DNA from 4 places in the Pantoea allii genome. Region 4 is predicted to be linked to each of the others. Evidence: predicted binding sites of a transcription regulator. Region 4 holds the regulator's gene; each other region holds the start of a gene.
The links. Region 4 encodes LexA, which represses DNA repair genes until DNA is damaged. Its sites were predicted from a motif close to TNCTGTATGTACATACAGNA; they were not measured.
Positions count from the first base shown of each region.

Region 1: the regulator LexA is predicted to act here: its motif matches at 2,406-2,425, upstream of umuD (translesion error-prone DNA polymerase V autoproteolytic subunit).
Region 2: the regulator LexA is predicted to act here: its motif matches at 2,252-2,271, upstream of QNH99_RS09520 (DinI-like family protein).
Region 3: the regulator LexA is predicted to act here: its motif matches at 2,085-2,104, upstream of dinB (DNA polymerase IV).

Region 1 covers NZ_CP125958.1:2,621,162-2,625,355, forward strand. The annotation lists gene QNH99_RS12355 (MFS transporter) at 1-521, shown strand, start outside; gene umuC (translesion error-prone DNA polymerase V subunit UmuC) at 698-1,963, opposite strand; gene umuD (translesion error-prone DNA polymerase V autoproteolytic subunit) at 1,966-2,385, opposite strand; gene QNH99_RS12370 (helix-turn-helix transcriptional regulator) at 3,298-3,576, shown strand; gene QNH99_RS12375 (LysR family transcriptional regulator) at 3,709-4,194, opposite strand, start outside.
Region 2 covers NZ_CP125958.1:2,000,700-2,004,893, forward strand. The annotation lists gene QNH99_RS09505 (sulfatase-like hydrolase/transferase) at 1-744, opposite strand, end outside; gene QNH99_RS09510 (hypothetical protein) at 1,186-1,386, opposite strand; gene QNH99_RS09515 (hypothetical protein) at 1,669-1,935, shown strand; gene QNH99_RS09520 (DinI-like family protein) at 1,974-2,213, opposite strand; gene iraP (anti-adapter protein IraP) at 2,389-2,685, shown strand; gene QNH99_RS09530 (DUF6388 family protein) at 2,823-3,146, opposite strand; gene yedD (lipoprotein YedD) at 3,389-3,847, shown strand; gene QNH99_RS09540 (class I SAM-dependent methyltransferase) at 3,900-4,194, opposite strand, start outside.
Region 3 covers NZ_CP125958.1:3,627,857-3,632,050, reverse strand. The annotation lists gene lpcA (D-sedoheptulose 7-phosphate isomerase) at 1-336, shown strand, start outside; gene QNH99_RS17205 (class II glutamine amidotransferase) at 391-1,158, shown strand; gene dpaA (peptidoglycan meso-diaminopimelic acid protein amidase) at 1,129-1,869, opposite strand; gene dinB (DNA polymerase IV) at 2,116-3,171, shown strand.
Region 4 covers NZ_CP125958.1:4,348,957-4,353,150, reverse strand. The annotation lists gene plsB (glycerol-3-phosphate 1-O-acyltransferase PlsB) at 1-1,094, opposite strand, end outside; gene QNH99_RS20410 (diacylglycerol kinase) at 1,223-1,591, shown strand; gene lexA (transcriptional repressor LexA) at 1,698-2,312, shown strand; gene dinF (MATE family efflux transporter DinF) at 2,423-3,745, shown strand; gene QNH99_RS20395 (CsbD family protein) at 3,917-4,129, shown strand.

The DNA of each region.
Region 1 (4,194 bases), 1.7 Mb from region 4:
CAGTCAGTCACGGACAGGGGGAACTGATAACCAGTTGGATCTTTTCTCTCATGGCCGCAGGCACGATCACTGGTGGACTTATCTATGGTCGGTTTTTAAAGCAGGCTTCACCCGAGAGAGTAATGCGGTACTGGTTCTTGTACGGTATGCTTTTATTTGTAATGTCACTTACCGCTCTGTATTCCTTTAATTTTCTTCTTCCTCTCGCATTTATACTTGGGATCAGCGGTGCCTTTGTAGATATTGCGCTTGTGACAGTTATACAGACGTTGTCCCCAGCGGAGAATACAGGTAAGACATTCGGCACGTTCTCTACACTGGCAAACACTGCTGAAGCCCTTTCTGGCCTTCTTTCCGGGCTGCTCGCAGCTGGGGGACTGATGGTTGCTTTTGCTGGGATGAGTTCGCTTATCGCGCTAACAGGCATTACCGGAACAGTCCTTCTTTCAGGTAAAACGCGGAACCTTCACCTAAAAAAAAATGAAGCCGGTGGCTCAGTTCAAAGAGAATCTTCGGATTGAGGTGTGCAAGATCCGGGTGAGCCGCGAGCATTGACGTCTGCGTACTGGTTTCATGCTACCCGCACTTTTTCAGATACAAGATTATGTTGAGGACAAACTGGATTTCAACAAATGACTGATCGGGCATCCGTGTGCACCTTGCGTCATGAAAAATCATAATATGATGATGTAAAAGGTTATTTTACGACAAGAAGGTCTGAATACCTTGTGGTGTAACAAGGCGACAACATCTCGCGCTTCATGGCCCAGCGTTTTTCCGTGCCCTGCCCGGCAAACCACATCTTTCCTTTGCCCTCTTTATGAATCCGATCGATCACCTGCATCAGATCGTTACGGCCTGGGTTAACCGAACGCTCATCGAACATATCCAACTGCGTCACGCCATGATCGAAGAAATCACTAAGGACTATGCCGGCCTTGATATAGCGGTGTCCTTCTATCCAGATATAGTCGAGCATCTCGGTCGCCACCCGAATAATATCGCGCGTATCGTGGGACGGCGTCAGGAGTTGCCCTGTCGCCTGATTACCGTAAAAATTTTCGCCGGGTGCATGCGGACTGGTGCGCAGAAATACCCCGATTTGTCTGCAGTACTGGTTTTCTTTACGCAGTTTTTCGGCGGCACGTTCGGCATAGGTACAGACCGCCTCACGCACCTGGGCATAGTCTGAGAGGCGGCTGCTGAAGGAACGTGAGCACATGATCTGTTGTTTGGTGGGTTCGAGCGCCTCTAAATCCTGGCAGGGTTCGCCACATAATTCTCTGACCGTGCGCTCCAGCACCACGCTGAAGTTCTTACGAATCAGGCTGGGGCGCTGACGCGCCAGGTCCGCGGCCGAGGTTATGCCCATTTCCTCAAGCCGCTGACTGAGCCGTCGACCTACGCCCCAGACCTCCGCAACGGGCACCTTCACCAGCAGTTTTTCCCGACGTGCAGGATCGGACAGATCGACAACACCCTTGGTGTAGTTTGCCCATTTTTTAGCGGCAAAATTCGCCAGCTTCGCCAGCGTTTTGGTGGGGGCTATGCCGACACAGACGTTGAGATGAACTTCTTTTTTTATCCGGGTTTTGATCTCGTGGCCCAACGTGTCGAGCGACATGCAATGGCTGACGCCCGTTAAATCCAGAAAAGCCTCGTCAATCGAGTAGATTTCCACCGACGGGGCCATTTCCTCCAGCAACGTCATTACTCTGGTGCTCATATCCGCATAAAGCGCGTAGTTGGAGCTAAAGACCTGTACGTTGTGGCGGGCAATAATCTCTCTCATTTTGAAGAACGGCACAGCCATGGTAATGCCCAGCGCTTTTGCCTCTGCATTACGCGCAATCACACAGCCGTCGTTGTTAGACAGCACAATGATGGGCTTTCCTTTGAGATCGGGGCGAAACACCGTCTCACAGGAGGCATAAAAATTGTTCACATCCACCAGCGCAAACATGATTAATAAACCGACTTGATCACATAGGTCACCACGCCAAACACTTCCAGCGCATCTTCCGTGCTAATCGCAATCGGTTTAAACTGCCGGTTCATCGGCATCAGTTGCAGGCAGGGCTGAAGCTGAAGACGCTTAACGGTAAATTCTCCGTCCACGGACGCCACCACGATATCGCCATGCGAGGCTCTTAGCGCGCTGTCCACCACCAGCATATCGCCGTCGTTGATGCCTGCGCCGGTCATCGACTCTCCGCTTACCCGTACAAAGTAGGTCGAACTGGGGTGCTGAACGATGAGCTTGTTCAAATCAAGACGTTGCTCAACATAGTCCTGAGCCGGTGACGGAAAACCACATGGCACCCGCTCCATAAACAGTGGCAGCGGTAACAGCGCACTGACTTTTGCTGGCCTGATAAATTCCATACTCACCTCCCCTTCAAAATAACTGTATATATTTACAGTAATCGCGATCGATGGGTTTGATCAAGTGAAACGGCAGAGGTTTATATGAAGCGGTTGATGTGGATGAAGATTTTGTTACAGCGAAGCGGTGTCGGTTTTATGCAGCCGCTTAACGATTGTGCATTCAGGTTATGCTTTCACCTGTTGCCTTCTGCACGCCTGGCATTTTTTCATTGATGGCTCCCCTTTTTTGCCATCGTCCTGCAGAAGTACACAGCGGGTTTACACGTCTCTGGCTGACGTTCTGTACTGCGCAAAACAAGACATAAGGCGGTTCTGTTGACGACTCGCCCGGTTGTTTTCAGTTCTTTGTTACTGGCTGGATTTAAATTACCTGTCACGCCTGTATTCTGAAATATATATCCCTGAATCCCTGGCGATAACATAATGTAAACCCGATTGGGGATCGTTACGTTTTACCTCCCCTTTCCTTAGCCTTACCTATTTATTCAAATACAGAAGCCGCATAATACATAACGAGCCAAAGAGAAGTTTATTGCGCAAAATTCAAATGGTGTTATCTGTCCAACAGGATTAACACCAGAAGCGCAGGTGTTTATTGCCGTAAGGCTCAGCCGCGCATTCGATCCAACGCGATAAAAAGCAATCGCAGAGTAGTCTGTATATCACACGGACTCAACAAGCCCCACGATATTTGATGCACTGGCGCGCAGCGGCGATATGATGCGTTATATGTTCTTCGCTTAACCTGACCTTTCTCAGGCAGATCAGATCGGAAAACAAGAATAATCAATTGATTTAAATGAAGATTAAAGACTTAAGATAAGCAAAGAATACGTGAAATGCCATTACTTCATCCCAGCGCTATGATGAGCCCTGATCAGACAGCTGTATGTTGAAAAGGAGCACAGCATGGAAATAAAAAATAACGACGGACAACAGGTTTGTTTAACGGTCGATGAGATTTCATTAACGTGGTTTTTTATGACGGGAATGGATATGAAACAGATAGCAAGCTGGATGGCACTCCCTGTACACGCTGCATATTATATTAAACAACGCGTAATGAAAAAGCTTGGCGTGAAAAATAACAGTGAGTTTATTATCTGGTTTCTTAATAACAGAAGGCGTGACGAAACTGAAAAAACTGAACACCGCAGGCTTCCACACAGCGATAGCCTGATGAAATGAATCATCCCGAACAGGCTATTTTTTACATCCGTCATAGCGGGTAGCCGTTAACGCTTTTTCTCTGCGCGATGAGTGAATACAGCGCCGCCTTGCCGCCTGAGCACGATGCTGCTGCTCAGATGGCGTTTAGCATTAAGGCGCGCCGCCTGCATCGGGCTGATCCGGCTCTTCATGACCGCCTTTTGCCTGCTGCACTATCCATTCACGGAATATTTCCATCGAGGGCGTCATCTTCTTTGAGCGGAGCCAGGTTAACCAGTAGCCACCGACATCGATCTCAAGCGTAAAAGGACGGGCCAGCGTGCCGGCATCCAGCTCACGCTGAAACATGCACGCCGGCACCAGAGCAACAGCGCCGGTCTGGATCGCGGCTTCAACCATTAAACGTGACGAGTCAAATACCGGGCCGGTGATCCTGGGCGGTGCCATTCCCGCCGCCGTAAACCAGCTGTCCCACTCATCAGCCCGATAGGAACGTAACAGGTTTTCCCGCAACAAACAGGCAGGCTGCTGCAGACGGCTGGCGATGTCCGGCCGACAGAGCACCGTCAGCGGTGCCGTAAACAGCCGCTCATTGTGTGTGGCGGGCCAGGCACCCGCGCCAAACCGAATCGCATA
Region 2 (4,194 bases), 2.2 Mb from region 4:
AGCAATTTTATTTTCAATGAAAAAATTCAAATCGTCTTGACGACTCCATCCATGTTGTGAAAAAAATTTATCCGCACCAGCAAACTCTTTATTACTGCCTCTGATAAAGTGAGTCCGGTAACCAATTTTTTTAAGCCATGAAGCAACACAATTAGCCTTGGGTAAAAAATGGGCCGCGTTGCCGCCGGTGTTCCCTTGCGCCATTACTAATGGTACGCCACATTGTGTATTGACCATTCCAGCCATCGTCCAACCAAAGCCGCCATTTGTTGGTTGTATTATGTTAGTAAATTGAGCATAGTCGTTTGCGATTTTCGATAATTCAGGTAAATAATTTGTTTCGTTTATTTTTTCAAATGTTTTTTCAAGGCTTTCAGCATATATAAAAACATAGTTATATTTTTTATTTAAGCTGGAATTTAAAGTTTTATATTCCGCCGAGACGCGGTCTGCATTCCCTTGAGGCTTTATAATATGTAATATTGAAGCTGATATGTTTCTTGAAAATGGCATCGTTAGTATTATGAGAAGTGAACAAACGAAAAAATAGTTCGTTTTTTCTATATTTATTTTTTTGATTTTATTTTTTTTACATAAGACACAATAACCAATCAGTATTGACGATGTAATGAGGAATGGTATTGCCAGCTTTAACTTAGGGTATAAGTCGTCAAGGGATGTTCCACGAGTACTATTGAATAAATGATAAAAAACGGCATCTGTTATGCCATTTCCTGTAAACATATTGCAAACAGACCAGAAACAAAAAAGCAACAATATTATGCAAGTGATAACTGTTTTGCAAATTATAAATCTATTAGATAAAAATGTTGATAAAATTAATGATGTCAATAAAAAATATGTCATTTTTCTTAATTAATTCAAAGGTGTTGGGGAAGCAAATTATTGCATTTTTTATGCCTGCATAAAAAACATTCGCTGTGAATTTTTTAAAATTTATTGATCGCAATTAGTTTTTTTGAATTGATGATTTTTTATTAATTTTTTGTGGCTAGCCAGGATAGCTTGTGTAAAGTTTTTGTTTTAAAATTAATTGACTTTTTGAAATATTGTGTTTTTATGTTGCGAGATAAGAATAATATTTCATCAAGGCATGCTTCCTGCACTAGCTACTGTATAAAAATAAGTATGATTGCCCCGTTTATAGGGGCAGGGTGTTATAGTCTAGGATGCCTTGTATGGATCTTTTTTATCATCCTGGCTGTCATCATTTTTTCTTGGGACTTCGCCATGATCTTTCGGCGCATCGGTAGCAGGATGATCATCTTCCTCGTACGCATTACCCGCATTCGGCGCAGCTTCGGGTAATCCTTTGCTGACATCACCTTCATGTTTACGTTGTTCGTTACTCTGATGTTTATGCATTGTTTGCTCCTTTCTTCACTCTGTTTAGTGTAGACCAGCAAAACAATTTCGTGGAAAACCGCCGTGACACGGATGAATGCTGCTGTGCATTAGCCAGCATTGTTGCGCTATTGCGACTACGCTTAAACGCTGACGCTAAGCGTTTGACCTGCTTACTCAGACTTCGCTCACCAGGCTCTTCAGCCACTTCCGATTATTCCTAATGCAATATCGCTATATTGTCCTATCTTTAAATCTCCAGGCGATATTTTCATTGGATAAACCACCAAAAGGAAAGACAGCATGACTGATTCAATCGAAACCAAAAGCAAAACAGATTACCTGCGTGACGTGGCATCACAGCTGAAAGAAATGCGTCACTATGCACAGACCAATACCGAGACACTTTCCGCCCATTGGTTAGCTTTTGATGCCGGTGAATACAAAGATGAGGGCAATGCAGCCCGCATTGATGCGCTGCTCAACAAGCAGGGTACGTTGCTGGAAGATCTGGAGAAGGCGATTCAGGATATCGAAATTGAAATTAACCACAGTGAGCAGGAGAGTTAAGTTATCTCCCGCTAACTGATGTGGTGGCGATTAAGGGATTAATCAGCCACCAACCAAAACTCTGCCTCATCAAACATCTCTTCCACCAGACGCGCTATCGTCGCCTTCTCGTTTTTGCTGAGATCGGTTTCAATCGCATTACGTTCCATGGGTTTGACCTTAACCTCGATATCAGGAAAAACACGATGTACGCGTTTTTCTAACTCTTCTAAGATCATTTCACGCGCGCCTGGCAAGCCCGCGACATTACGTTTATCGTAAATTAACTCTACAAACATGTTAACAATCCCTTAAGGGCAAAATCGCTTTGCCATTTTACTGTAAATAAAAACAGTATCAAGCTGATGTTCGGGTTAATTCGTTTTTTCTGAGCTGCGTAGAAAAGCACTTTCATCTGGTTTACTCTGATGGCGTTCACAACAATATGTGCGCTCACTCACCAGGAGAAGTGCAATGCGACAATTGGTTATAGATATTCTGCTCAAACTAGCAAAAATGGATGTCGACGCAAAGGAACTGACTGCGCAGATCGAAGCGCAGTCGTTGTTGGTTGCAGCTTTATTAGTCCAGGCGAAACAAGACAACGCGTTAACCATTTCAGAAACGGTTCAGGATGCGATAGTAACGGCTTCACGTTCATCCTCTGAGTTCATGCAGTCGGATATCGATTTGCTACTGACTCACATCAACCGGCTGCTGGCCGTCGCCAAATATGTTGAAGTAAGAGGTAAAATGGCAGAGGAAGAGTAACGGCTTCGCTGGCGATAAGTCTGTGGTCTGTCGCCAGCGAAGCCGGTCAACATGATGATCGGCAAGCGCGTGCTCACTTTGTTACTCTGTCGTTCGCATCACGCGTCTTGCCTTCTCGCCTGCAAAGGGCTGAGTCACTACAGTTCATTCTTAATACAGAACTCTTCCCAGCTCATTCCCAGTGATTCCGCATGCGATCTGAGGTACGCCTCTATCGCCTCGGCGGCAACGGCTTTATCTGGTTCCGCGAGCTGGATTGAGAAAATAATGCCATCGAGATTCTTTTGACGTAAAAAAGCGGCGTAGATGCGCTCGGCATGCCATTCGCGTAATTCTCGCAACGACATGTTGGCGGCGCGTGCATCGCTTTCCGTCAGCTCGTCTAATGCCGCCTGGAAGTCAGCATGGGCAGTGAAGAACAGGGTTCGCGCCTGAGCGTAATACGCTTCTGGAGTTTTCATTGCAGGTTTCCTGATATCTATTGCAGCGGCACAGTGTAGCCTGTTACATCAGGCTTGTCAGGCATAGCCGGGGCAGGGCAAGACGGCGTCCTTCATGCAGATGGCGTGGATAAACCCCGTTCGCCAGCGCCTGATACCCAGGAAAATGCCGCTTTATCTCGAGGACCGTATTCAGATAGCTTGCGCACCTTACCGTAAAAATTATAACGTAGCCGCCATCAACCGGATTGTAGGGATCAAAGATGAAAAACTGGATGCTGATTGCCACACTGGCGCTGAGTGGTTGCGCGCAAATCAATAGTTATGAGAGTGCGGTGCAAACGCCTGCTCCGGCAAATTTACAAGGTAACTGGCAGACGGTAGGGCCACAAAGCGATCTGATCAGTGACAAGGCAATGGCCAGCCTCATTATCCATGCCGATGGCAGTACGCTGGATTGTCGCCAGTGGCAGCGGGTGATTGCGAAACCAGGTAAACTGACACTGCTGAACGGGGATTACGTCAACGTTACGCGTCAGATGCGGGTGATGACTTTGGATGTAGATAATGGGGAGCTGGAATACGACGGCCTCACAATGCGTAAGGTCGAGCGACCGACTCTTGATTGTCAAAACGCCATTGCTGAAGTGGCAAAGCAGCCCGGCGTTGCGGTTATCCAGAATATCGAGCCTGAGAGCATGCGTCCTCATCTGGCGAAATGATGGTAAAAACGGCCCTGTGGGCCGTTTTTAATGAGACGTATCAATAGCGTGATTAGCGCTTTTGCAATAGATAGCTATTTTCAAATCCTGGCAGACTGCCAATGACATCAAAATCATTAAAATAGCCGCCAGCCCGCAGCAGATCAACCGCCGGCCCGACCTGCGGTGAATACTGATGATCGCGGTAGTCGTCAAATACAACAAACCCGCCTTTAATCACGGTGGGAGAATAAAGCAGGAAATCGAGTAAAACATGGCGGCCTTCATGACCTCCATCAATATGAAGCAGTACCGTTCTTGGATTTAATGCCCGCACTCGTTCAATACTGACCTCAGAATAGCCACGA
Region 3 (4,194 bases), 720 kb from region 4:
ATTTCAGACGTCAGCCATCTTTCCTGCGTGAGTAACGATTTTGGCTATGACCACGTTTTTTCCCGTTATGTTGAAGCGGTAGGGCGCGCAGGCGATGTGCTGCTGGGGATCTCTACCTCGGGTAACTCTGCCAATATCATCAAGGCTGTTGAAGCCGCGCGCGCGCAGGGCATGAAAGTGATCACCCTGACCGGCAAAGATGGCGGTAAGATGGCGGGCAGCGCGGACATTGAAATTCGTGTACCGCATTTTGGTTATGCTGATCGCATTCAGGAGATCCATATCAAAGTGATCCATATCCTGATGCTGCTGATTGAAAAAGAGATGGTCAGGTAACAGCACGACTGGCCTCCTGGTCGACAGGAGGCGTTTTGACATAAGGCGGTTGCTATGTGCGAATTGCTCGGGATGAGCGCCAATGTTCCCACCGATATTTGTTTCAGTTTTACCGGATTGGTGCAGCGTGGCGGCGGAACAGGGCCGCATAAAGACGGCTGGGGCATTACGTTTTATGAAGATAAAGGCTGCCGCACCTTTAAAGATCCCTTACCGAGTTTTAATTCCCCCATTGCGCGTCTGGTGCAGGAATATCCAATTAAATCTCATTCGGTCGTGGCACATATTCGCCAGGCGAATCGTGGACCGGTCTCCCTGGAGAATACGCATCCGTTTACCCGGGAATTATGGGGCCGTCACTGGACTTATGCACACAACGGGCAGCTTAAAGGCTACAGGCAACTGGAGACCGGGACGTTTCGTCCGGTAGGGGAAACCGACAGCGAGAAGGCATTTTGCTGGATTCTGCATAAGCTGGCCACGCGCTATCCGCGCACGCCGGGGAACTGGCCTGCAGTCTTTCGCTACATTGGGGAGCTGGCGGGTGAGCTACGGCAGAAAGGCGTATTTAATATGCTGCTGTCGGATGGTCGCTACTTAATGGCATTCTGCTCAACCAATCTGTTTTGGATTACCCGCCGTGCACCTTTTGGTCGGGCGCAGCTGCTTGATCAGGACGTGGAGATTGATTTCCAGAAACACACCAGCGCGAACGATATAGTGACCGTCATTGCCACACAACCGCTGACGGGAAATGAAACCTGGCACCGAATTGTGCCAGGCGAATGGGCATTATTTTACCTTGGAGAGCGCCAGGAATGACTGGGATGCCGCTTCAGGTTGGGTGATCACCGGGCTGCTGTTCATCACATATCTGCCGCTGGTCACATTCACGGTCGGCGGCTGATGATACTGCGCAAAGTAGGTGTAGCCGGGCTGAAGTTGCTTCCAGAAATCCGCATAGGTGGAATAGCGATGACGCTGCATATTGCTGTCGGTCATGCGAAACGGATAAATGGCAATATTCACTTCCTGCTGACCATTACGTAATGCTGCATTCACATAGGTGAAAATCTCATCCATATAGGCATTGGTCATGGCATAGCAGCCGATAGACTTACAGTCGCCATGAATCATTAAATAGTTACCGCTGTAGCCCTGGTCGCGATCGTATTGATTGGGGAAGCCAATATTAATCGCGCGATAGAAACGGCTGTCCGGCTTTAGCTGATTCATTTTTACGCTGTAAAAACCTTCCGGGCTTTTAAAATCGCCTTCACGACGTTTTGGCCCCAGGCCGCCAGAAAAGTTGCAGATGCGATAGGTATCCAGCAAGCGATATTCGTTGCCAATCTTGCCGTACAGCTCAAGGGTACGCTCTTCCTTGAAGATCTGAATATAAACCGGCGTACCGATTAACTGTTTCTTTAATTCTTTGCTCACCGGCGCCAGTGGCTGAACCGGCTCAGGAGTCATTGCCATGCTGAGGGCTGGCAGTAAAATCATCGCAAACAGAAGTGCGATTTTGCCCATGCTGTGTACACCTTGAAGTGAAGAAGAACAACGGCGCGATAAGTGCGCCTCTGTTTGCATTATCGGAACTTTCCGCTACCGCAGCGCAACATTAAACATTGTGTGTTTTTTTAGCAATACAGCGCAGAGCAAAATGTCCATTTCTTTGACGGAATAGCGCCGAAAATTTGTAAAGTTTGTTAGCAACTGCAAGAAATATTGCACAAGCCTCTTTGGACTGTATACTTATCCAGTGCTGGAGGGGCGATGCGTAAGATCATTCATGTCGATATGGACTGCTTTTTTGCCGCAGTGGAAATGCGTGATGACCCTTCATTGCGCGATATTCCCATGGCGATTGGCGGCAGCCGCGATCGGCGCGGGGTGATCAGTACCGCTAACTATCCGGCACGCAAATATGGCGTGCGCAGTGCGATGCCCACGGGCATGGCGCTGAAGCTATGTCCTCATCTGCGTTTATTACCCGGGCGCTACGAAGTTTACAAAGAGGCATCCAGCCAGATTCGCGCCATCTTTTCACGTTTTACCTCCCTCATCGAGCCACTGTCGCTGGATGAAGCCTATCTGGATGTCACCGACAGCACGCACTGTCAGGGATCAGCTACGCTGATCGCCCAGGAAATCCGCGCCACTATCTATCGGGAAACCCAACTCACGGCCTCTGCGGGCATCGCACCGATTAAATTTCTCGCCAAAATCGCTTCTGACTTAAACAAGCCTGATGGCCAGTTTGTCATTACCCCTGCACAGATGTCTGATTTTTTACTGGCGTTGCCGTTGGCGAAAATTCCCGGTGTGGGAAAAGTGTCGGCAAAAAAGCTGGAAGAGCTGGGATTACATACCTGCGGCGATGTGCAAAAAGCCGATTTGGCGTTACTGCTTAAGCGCTTCGGTAAATTTGGTCGGATCTTATGGGAGCGCAGCCACGGTATTGATGAACGCGGTGTGGTGGTTGAACGCGAACGTAAATCGCTGGGCGTTGAGCGCACGCTGGCTGACGATATCGACAGTTGGGAACGCTGCCTGGAGATTATTGATTACCTCTATGCCGAGCTTGATCGGCGCTTAACTCAGATACGGCCCGATAAGCATATTGCGCGTCAGGGCGTGAAACTGAAGTTCAGTGATTTTCAGCAGACGACCCAGGAGCATGTCTGGCCGGTGCTGAATAAAGACGACATGATTGCCGTGGCGCGTAAAACCTGGGATGAGCGCCGGGCTGGACGCGGCGTGCGGCTGGTGGGATTGCATGTGACGCTGGTGGACCCGCAACTGGAGCGGCAACTGCTGCTGGGATTATAAGGGGGGGGCCGCCGTTGGCGGGGATGGGGTTTGCTTTGGTTCTGCCCGGTTGGGCTGGGCGCTGCGGTTTTGCATTGAGCATATTCTGCCCGGCTGGGCGTTACGGTTTTGTTCTGAGCATGTTCCGCCCGCCAGGCGGCAGGGAGTTTCAGCCTGCCCGAGCAGGCGGTCGGGTTAAGGGGCTTGCGCCAGCCCCTTAACAATCCCGGCGTCCGGCAGCCGTCGCTGTCCCTTCGTCACTCACTGCGGCCTGACGGACCGTCCGGATGCGCCCTCCGTGGCGCAGCCGTCCTCGTCGCGGCATCCCTGCCGCGCCGTCCTGGCCTCCGTTCTTTCCTCAGCGCGCCGGATGCCTCCAGCAAATCCTCGCCTGTGAGGGCTTATTCTTTAGTTGATGTGGGGTTGCCTGTTGGCGTGGGCGATGCCGTTTTACTTCCGGTGTGTTCCGGCCATCGGGCAGGGGAGCTACATTTTTGCTTCAGGTGTGTTGTGCCTGCAAGGTAGTGGGGATGCGGTTTTGCTCTGAGCATATTCTGCCCGGCTGGGCGTTACGGTTTTGTTCTGAGTATGTTCCGCCCGGCTGGGCGCTACGGTTTTGCACTGAGTATGTTCCGCCCGCCAGGCGTCGGGGAGTTTCAGCCTGTCCGAGCAGGCGGTCGGGTTAAGGGGCTTGCGCCAGCCCCTTAACAATCCCGGCGTCCGGCAGCCGTCGCTGTCCCTTCGTCACTCACTGCGGCCTGACGGACCGTCCGGATGCGCCCTCCGTGGCGCAGCCGTCCTCGTCGCGGCGTCCCTGCCGCGCCGTCCTGGCCTCCGTTCTTTCCTCAGCGCGCCGGATGCCTCCGGAACCCCCCCGCCTGTGAGGGCGTATATTTTTCCGAAATACTGCTTCGCCTGTTATTAACATGCGTAATCAGAACTGAAGACAGGGAAGCCTGACGAAAATGAAAAAATGAACAGCAATAAGCTGTGATGCTTTTCTGGCATCTGAAGCGATGTTTTCTGACATCTGAAGCGACGCGG
Region 4 (4,194 bases):
GCATAGAGCTTGTTGCCTTTAAAGGTCCGGCGAATAAAGAAGGCACCCAGACGGCGGAAAATCGGCCCGGCAGGCCAGAAGTTCAGGTTAATACCGGCGGCGATGTGCGGCGGGACCAGCCCCTGGTGATACAGCACGTAAGACAGCAACAGGTAATCCATATGGCTGCGGTGGCAGGGCACATAAACAATTTCATGACCGTCCTGAGCCAGCTGGCGAACGCGCTCACCGCCGTTGACGTTGATGCCCTGATAAAGTCGACTCCAGAGCCAACCCATCACGCGATCCGTGACGCGAATCGCTTCGTAGGAGAAGTTGGCGGCAATCTCCTCCATCATTTCAACGGCGTTTTGCTGGGCTTTTTCATGCGAAACCTTCTTGCTGCGGGCTTCGTCTTCTACCGCTTTTTCTATCGCTTTCGATTGCAGCAGGCGATTGAACAAATCCTGACGCGCGGGCAGGCGCGGACCGACCGCTGCCAGACGCTGACGGGCAAAGTGGATACGAGCGACCCGGGCCAGTTTTTGCGCAATTGATTTATCCGTACCGTGTTCAGTCGCCATACGACGCAGGGAAACGGTTGGCGAGAAGCGCACAAAACTGTCGCGACCATGCCAGAGCACAGCAAAGAATTTTTGTACCCCATTTAACAAACGTAAATGAGGCGGATTATCTTCTCCCTGCACTTCCCGGCCGGGTGCGCGGCCGAACATGACGGAAACCGGTAACATCTGGATATCAAGCTCAGGGTTACTGCGGTGCAGATCGAGATACTCGTGGAAGATTTTTACCGACTCGACGCTGGGCACGAAATAGGGAAACACGCGTGGGCCATCGTGGATAAAGACATGACGCGGCAGCAAGGCCCCGTCAATCTCCAGCGGCGAAAGCGGATCGGGCAGCTCGTGCCTGATGCACTGCGCGCGCAAAGTCAGGAGATCGGCCTTTGAATCATAAGGCAGGACATACATAATAGGCCGGGTTGGGTCCAGCCCATGTTCGGATACGGGATCGGCCGGAATGGCCTTACTCTTTACCAGAAACGACAGGGGTAAATTCAGTAATTTATAAAAAAGTATACGCCAACCTGACATAGACAACATGAAGCCTCTTGTTAGCAAAGCGGCGCAAGCTTATCAGAAAGCGCAGCAAAAATCTGTGACAGCGACAATTGTGCGCTGCCCAATATTGACGTCAATCCTTTGAAAAGAGTTCCTTTATTATGACAAATAATGTCACCGGCCTTAACCGAATTGTGAAAGCTGCGGGCTATTCATGGCAAGGTCTTCGTGCTGCCTGGCAGCATGAAGCTGCTTTCCGTCAGGAAGCGGTTACCGCACTGGTAGCGATTATCCTGGCCTGCTGGCTGGATGTCGATAGCGTTTCGCGCATCCTGATGATTGGCTCTGTCGTACTGGTGATTATTGTTGAAGTCCTGAACAGTGCCATAGAAGCGGTGGTAGACCGCACCGGTCAGGAGCGGCATCCTCTTGCTGGACGAGCAAAAGACATGGGCTCCGCCGCCGTTTTCATCGCAATATTACTGGCCCTTTTTGTCTGGGGAACGCTGCTTTGGTCGCATTTGCGATAAGCGTTCCATCTCGCGTCAAATAACTGATTTTGGCCTGAGTTTTGGTTTCCATTTCACCAATACCTGTATATACTCACAGCGACTGTATAAACAACCAGGGGGCGGGATGAAAGCATTAACCAGCAGGCAGCAACAGGTCTACGACTTGATTCGCGACCACATTAATCAAACAGGCATGCCGCCAACGCGTGCAGAAATCGCCGCGCAGCTTGGTTTTCGTTCGCCAAATGCAGCCGAAGAACACCTGAAAGCACTGGCGCGTAAAGGCGTGATTGAAATCGTCTCTGGTGCGTCCCGCGGTATCCGTTTGTTAATGGAAGAAGAGCCATCAGACGGCCTGCCGTTGATTGGTCGCGTCGCCGCCGGTGAGCCATTACTGGCCCAGGAACACATTGAAACGCATTACAAAGTAGATCCTGACATGTTCAAGCCTGCAGCGGATTTCCTGTTGCGCGTGAGCGGAATGTCGATGAAAGATATCGGCATTATGGATGGTGATTTGCTGGCGGTTCACAAAACGCAGGAAGTGCGTAATGGTCAGGTTGTGGTTGCGCGTATTGATGATGAAGTCACGGTAAAACGCTGGAAGAAACAGGGTTCTGTGGTGCATCTCTTACCTGAAAACAACGATTTCGAGCCTATCATTGTTGACACACGTGCCCAGTCTCTCACCGTTGAAGGTCTGGCTGTCGGCATTGTCCGTAACGGTGAGTGGTTGTAAAACCCGTTAAGGTTATTGGCATGCGTCAATCTTAACGTTCTCCAGTCTGCCCTTACTTTGCCGCTGTGGGTTTATCTCTGGCCCCGGCGGTTTATCGCACGGATTCAAGAATGCGCTTTCTGACAGCTACCGATAAAAACCTGTGGCGGTTAGCGCTGCCCATGATCCTGTCAAATATCACGGTTCCTCTGCTCGGTCTGGTCGACACGGCCGTGATCGGCCATCTTGACAGCCCGGTTTATCTGGGTGGTGTGGCTGTCGGTACGACCATCACCAGCTTCATCTTCATGTTGCTGCTTTTTCTGCGTATGAGTACCACGGGCTTAACGGCTCAGGCATTGGGTGCGGGTGATAAGACCGCTCTGGCGCGAGCGCTGACTCAGCCACTGCTCATCGCGCTGGTCGCGGGCCTCTTATTTATCTTCCTTCGCTATCCCGTTACGACGTTAGCCACCCGCTTTATTGGTGGGGACCCCGCGGTATTGGAGCAGGCAGCCCTGTTTATCCATATTCGCTGGCTCAGTGCGCCCGCAACGCTGGCTAATTTAGTCATCCTGGGCTGGCTGCTGGGCGTTCAGTATGCCAGGGCACCGGTCATCTTGCTGGTGGTAGGTAACGTCATTAATATCCTGTTGGATCTCTGGCTCGTGCTGGGTTTGCACTGGGGCGTGGCGGGTGCCGCTAGCGCCACCGCGCTGGCAGAATACGCAACGTTACTGGTCGGTGCGGTGATGGTGTGGCGCGTACTAACGCTGCGGGGTATCACCTTGGAGATGCTCACTCACAGCTGGCGCGGCGACATCCACCGCCTTCTTCGCCTTAATCGCGATATTTTACTGCGCACCTTGCTGTTGCAGCTCTGCTTTGCCTCTCTTACCGTGCTCGGCGCCCGCATTGGCCCTGACGTCGTCGCGGTCAATGCCATCCTGTTAATGTTCATTACGTTCACCGCCTACGCGCTGGATGGGTTTGCCTACGCCGTAGAAGCCTTTGCCGGTGAAGCGCACGGGGCAAAAAACGGCACCCGGCTGCAGCAGGTATGGCTATCTGCCTGTCGTCAGGCGCTGGTGGTGGCGCTGTTTTTCTCACTCGTCTATGCCCTGTTTGGCTATCAGATAGTGGCATTCCTCACCTCTATCCATGCGCTGCAACAGGCCGCTGACCGCTTTTTGATCTGGCAGATTGTCATGCCGCTAATCGGCGTCTGGTGCTATCTGTTGGATGGCATGTTTATTGGTGCGACAAAGGGAAGAGAAATGCGTAACAGCATGGCGGTGGCTGCCTTGGGCTATTTCCTGACGCTCGCTACGGTGCCCCTGCTCGGCAACCATGGTTTGTGGCTGGCGATAGCGGTCTTCCTTGCCCTGCGTGGCTTATCCTTGTGGCTGGTCTGGCGTAAACACTGGCGCAATGGCACCTGGTTCACTGCCTGATCGCTGAACCGGAATTATGACGCAGGATACATATTATTTTCATTTTTTCCGGCAAACCTGAAATTACCTACTACAATTAACTTTGAATGGCGCTGTTAAGTAGCGCTTTATATCGTGATTTTGTTTAACTGCAAAATAAAACGAAACCGAAGGATGACGTGGAGGTCTGCAATGAATAAAGACGAAGCGAGTGGTAACTGGAAACAGTTCAAAGGAAAGATGAAAGAGAAATGGGGCAAGCTGACCGACGATGATATGCAAGTCATTGAAGGTAAACGCGATCAGCTGGTCGGAAAAATTCAGGAACGTTACGGCTACGCGAAAGAAGAAGCGGAGAAAGAAGTAACGGCCTGGGAAGGTTCCAACAAAGATTACCGCTGGTAATCACGCTTTCAGGGACGCTCCTACCCGGGTCGGTACGCTCATGCCGGCCACCGCACAAGGATGTG